Regions from separate parts of the Streptomyces sp. NBC_01723 genome, predicted to be linked through region 2. Evidence: riboswitches for the same ligand, from Rfam matches in the RefSeq annotation. Region 2 holds a riboswitch; the other holds the start of a gene.
The links. Region 2 has a riboswitch for thiamine pyrophosphate ahead of thiO (glycine oxidase ThiO). Riboswitches for the same ligand answer to the same signal wherever they lie in the genome.

Region 1 (2,194 bases), 3.7 Mb from region 2:
CTGTCGACGGCCGAGATCGTGCACCAGATCGTGGACGGGATGCGGGCGCTCAGGGACGGCGAGGTCCCCGGAGGTCCGGCCCGGCTCAGCAACATCGTGTTCATGGGCATGGGCGAGCCCCTGGCCAACTACAACCGGGTCGTCGGCTCCATCCGCCGGCTCACCGACCCGGAGCCGGACGGGCTGGGGCTCTCCCAGCGCGGCATCACCGTCTCCACGGTCGGTCTCGTCCCGGCGATCAACCGCTTCACCGGCGAGGGCTTCAAGTGCCGCCTCGCCATCTCGCTGCACGCCCCCGACGACGAGCTTCGCGATACCCTCGTCCCCGTCAACACGCGCTGGAAGGTGCGTGAGGTGCTGGACGCCGGGTTCGAGTACGCCGCGAAGTCCGGGCGCCGGCTCTCCATCGAGTACGCGCTGATCAGGGACATCAACGACCAGGCGTGGCGGGGCGACCGCCTCGGGCGGCTGCTCAAGGGCCGGCCGGTGCACGTCAACCTCATCCCGCTCAACCCCACGCCCGGCTCGAAGTGGACCGCGTCGCGGCCCGAGGACGAGAAGGCGTTCGTGGAGGCGATCGCGGCGCACGGTGTGCCGGTGACGATCCGGGACACCCGTGGCCAGGAGATCGACGGGGCGTGTGGTCAGCTCGCCGCGAGCGAGCGGTAACCTGACCGGCGTCAGTACATCGTCACAGTAACCACATCTTCATATTCCGACAGGGGAGCGCCACAGCGCTGAGAGTGCGGCACCGGCCGCAGACCCTCCGAACCTGGCCCAGGTCATTCTGGGTAGGGAGATCGGTCACCACTCGAGCTGTTGCGCCCTGCCCGGGACCCTCACCAGGGGTCGCGGGCGGGGCCGCGTCTTCTCCTGGTCACCCAGGAGGAATCAGTGAGCATCACCAAGAAGGTCACCGTCCTGGCCGTCGGTCTTGGCATGGTCGGCGGCCTGGCCGCGTGCGGGTCGTCGTCCGACGAAGGGCAGGGTTCCGGCGACTCCAAGACCGTGACCCTGGTCAGCCACGACTCGTGGGCCGCTTCGAAGGACGTCATCGCGGCCTTCGAGAAGAGCTCCGGCTACAAGGTCAGGGTCCTGGAGGACGGCGACGCCGGGCAGGCCGTCAACAAGGCCGTCCTCACCAAGGACAACCCGCAGGGCGACGTCTTCTTCGGCGTCGACAACACCCTGCTCTCCCGCGCCCTCGACAACGGGCTGTTCCAGCCGTACCGGGCGAAGGGCTCCGACCTGGTCCTGCCCGAGTACCGGGCCGACCAGGACAAGCACCGGGTCACGCCCGTCGACACCGGTGACGTCTGCGTCAACTACGACAAGGCGTACTTCGAGAAGCACGGCCTGACCCCGCCGGACTCCTTCGACGACCTGGTCGAGCCGGAGTACAAGGACCTGCTCGTCACCGAGAACGCGGGCAGTTCCTCGCCCGGCCTCGGCTTCCTGCTCGGCACCGCGGCCAAGTACGGGGACGACGGGTGGGAGGGCTACTGGAAGAAGCTCGAGGCGAACGGCGTCAAGGTCGTCGACAGCTGGGAGCAGGCCTACAACGAGGAGTTCTCCGGCTCGGCCGGGGGCAAGAAGGCCAAGGGCGACCGTCCGCTCGTCGTCTCCTACGCCTCCTCCCCGCCCGCCGAGGTGATCTACGCCGACCCGCAGCCGTCCACCGCGCCCACGGGCGTCGCCGACGGCACCTGCTTCCGCCAGGTCGAGTACGCGGGCCTGCTGAGCAACGCCAAGAACCCCGAGGGCGGCAAGGCACTCCTCGACTTTCTCATCGGCAAGCAGTTCCAGGACGACATGCCGCTGAACATGTTCGTGTACCCGGTGCGGGAGGGCGCGCAGATCCCCGAGGCGTTCGTGAAGTACGGGCCGCAGGCCAAGGACCCGCAGACCATGGACCCGGCGAAGATCGCCGACAATCGCGACCAGTGGGTCAAGTCGTGGACCTCGCTCGTACTGAAGTAGGCAGGGGCCCGGGCCGGACCCGGACCCTGCGCGGGAGCGCGGCGCGGCTCGCCCTGATGGTCGTGCCCGTCGCGTTCTTCGCGGTGTTCTTCGCCTACCCCGTCGCCGCGATCGTCTCGCGTGGTCTGGAGGTCGACGGCGCCTGGCAGTTCGGCCGGATCGGCGACGTGCTCGCCCAGTCCGACGTGCGGCACGTGCTGTGGTTCACGACCTG
Region 2 (2,194 bases):
CGCGCGGCTCGCCGTTGACGGAGATGTTCATGCGGACTGCTCCGAGAGTGCGGGGGCGGCGGCGAAGCGCCGGGGGGTGAAGGGGCGGGCCTCGTCCGGCAGCTCTCCGGTGGTCAGGGCGTGCGCCATGGCGTCGCCGGTGACGGGGGTGAGCAGGACGCCGTTGCGGTGGTGCCCGGTGGCCAGCAGCAGCCCGTCGAGGCCGGTCGGCCCGAGCAGCGGGGCGTTGTCGGGGGAGGTGGGGCGCAGGCCCGCGCGAGTCTCCGTCAGAGGCAGCTCGGTGATGCCGGGGACCAGCTCGTGGGCGTCGCGCAGCAGCTCGTAGACGCCCCCCGCGGTCACCGTGGTGTCCCAGCCCATCTCCTCGCTGGTGGCGCCGACGACCAGCTCGCCGCTCTCCCGGGGCACCAGGTAGACGTGGTTGCCGCGCACCACCGCGCGCACCGTGCGGTTCAGCAGCGGCCCGTGCGTCCGCGGCATCGTCAGCCGCAGCACCTGCCCCTTCACCGGCCGCACCGGCGGCAGCACGGCGTCCGGTACGCCCGCGAGCCGCCCGCTCAGGCTGCCCCCGGCCAGCACCACCTGCCCGGCCTCCAGCGCGGTCCCGTCGGCGGTGGCGATCCCGGTGGCCCGTTCCCCGGGCCCGACGGTGAGCCGGTCGGCCCACACCCGGTGGAAGACCACGCCCGCCCGTTCACACGCGGCCACGAGCGCGTGGGTGAGGCGCCGGGGGTCGATCTGGTGGTCGCCGTCCACCCGCAGGCCCCCGCGCACGCCCGGCGCGAGCATCGGCTCCAGGCGCCGGCACTCACGCCCCGACAGCCACTCCGACTCCAGGCCGGAGCGCTGCTGGAGCGCGTGCAGTTCGCGCAGGTGGGCCCGGTCGTCGGCGTCCAGCGCGACGGCGAGGGTGCCGCAGCGGCGGTAACCCAGGTCATGGCCGGTGACGTCGGTCAGCTCGGCCGCGAACTCCGGGTAGCGGCCGGCCGAGGCGAGGTTCAGCGAGAGCAGCGTCTGCTCGCCGTAGTGCAGCTCCGTGACGGCGGCCAGCATCCCGGCCGCCACCTGCGCCGCCCCGCCGCCGGGCTCGGGGTCGACGAGGGCCGTGACGAGCCCGCGCTGGGCGGCCCGCCAGGCGGTGACCAGACCGATGACGCCACCGCCCACCACGAGGACGTCGGGCGTACGGGACACGGTGGGTGACGACATGGTGTGCGACGACACGGTGTGTGACGAGCTGTGTGATGAGGACGGCATGGGCGTCCAGCCCCTCCCTTCGCCGGCATGACCCGGATCAGGTTCGTACGGTCGGAGGCCGCCAGCCTCCCTCTCAGCCCGGTGCGTCCGGGCTCCCGCGAGTGCTTTACGTTGGCCAGCCTAGCCCGCAGCGCCACGCACTCGTAAGGGAGCCTCCGCCCGTGCCCCGTTCACTCGACGGTCTCGTCCTCGCCCCCGTCGCCGACCAGGCGCCCGGCCAGGTGGGCACCCGCACCCGGTTCACCTACCACGAGCGGGACGGCGCCGTCTGGGCCGACTACGCGGGCGGTGACGTCGTCCGCGGCCACCTGGTGGGTACCCGCGCGGGGGACCGGCTCGACTTCCGGTACGTGCAGCTCAGAACCGACGGCAGCACGGCGTCGGGGCACTGCGTGTCGACCGTGGTGGAGCTGCCGGACGGCCGGGTGCGCCTGGAGGAGAGCTGGGAGTGGGAGTCGCGCCCCGGCCGCGGCACGAGCGTTGTGGAGCAGGTCACGGTGCACGACCGCTGACTGACAAATTGTCAGGTGGCTAAGGTGATCAGGTGAGCGAGCAGACGCGGGAGCGGGGACCGGAACCGGCGGCGGACGACGCGCGCCGCGTGGTCGTGGTGGGTGCCGGCATGGCGGGCGTGCAGACCGCCGTCGCCCTGCGGGAACAGGGCTTCACCGGCACCCTGACAGTGATCGGCGCCGAACCCCACCAGCCCTACGACCGGCCCCCGCTGTCCAAGGCCGTCCTGCTCGGCACGGCCGAGGGCTCCGCCTTCGACGTCGACTTCGAGGCACTCGGCATCACCCTGCGGCTCGGCTGCGAGGCCCTGGGCGTCCGCCCCGGCGAGCACCTCCTGGACACCTCCGAGGGTCCCGTGCCGTACGACGCCCTCGTCCTCGCGACCGGCGCCGAACCGGTCCGGCTCCCCGGTACCGACGGCGTG

Region 1: it holds a riboswitch for thiamine pyrophosphate, as region 2 does, so the genes downstream of both, OIE75_RS26870 (thiamine ABC transporter substrate-binding protein) here and thiO (glycine oxidase ThiO) in region 2, are expected to answer to the same signal.

What each region holds. Positions count from the first base shown of each region.
Region 1 is NZ_CP109171.1:5,771,248-5,773,441, forward strand. It holds gene rlmN (23S rRNA (adenine(2503)-C(2))-methyltransferase RlmN) at 1-669, shown strand, start outside; TPP riboswitch at 711-816, shown strand; gene OIE75_RS26870 (thiamine ABC transporter substrate-binding protein) at 895-1,980, shown strand; gene OIE75_RS26875 (ABC transporter permease) at 1,956-2,194, shown strand, end outside.
Region 2 is NZ_CP109171.1:2,079,724-2,081,917, reverse strand. It holds gene thiS (sulfur carrier protein ThiS) at 1-31, opposite strand, end outside; gene thiO (glycine oxidase ThiO) at 28-1,209, opposite strand; TPP riboswitch at 1,255-1,366, opposite strand; gene OIE75_RS09870 (hypothetical protein) at 1,419-1,769, shown strand; gene OIE75_RS09865 (NAD(P)/FAD-dependent oxidoreductase) at 1,802-2,194, shown strand, end outside.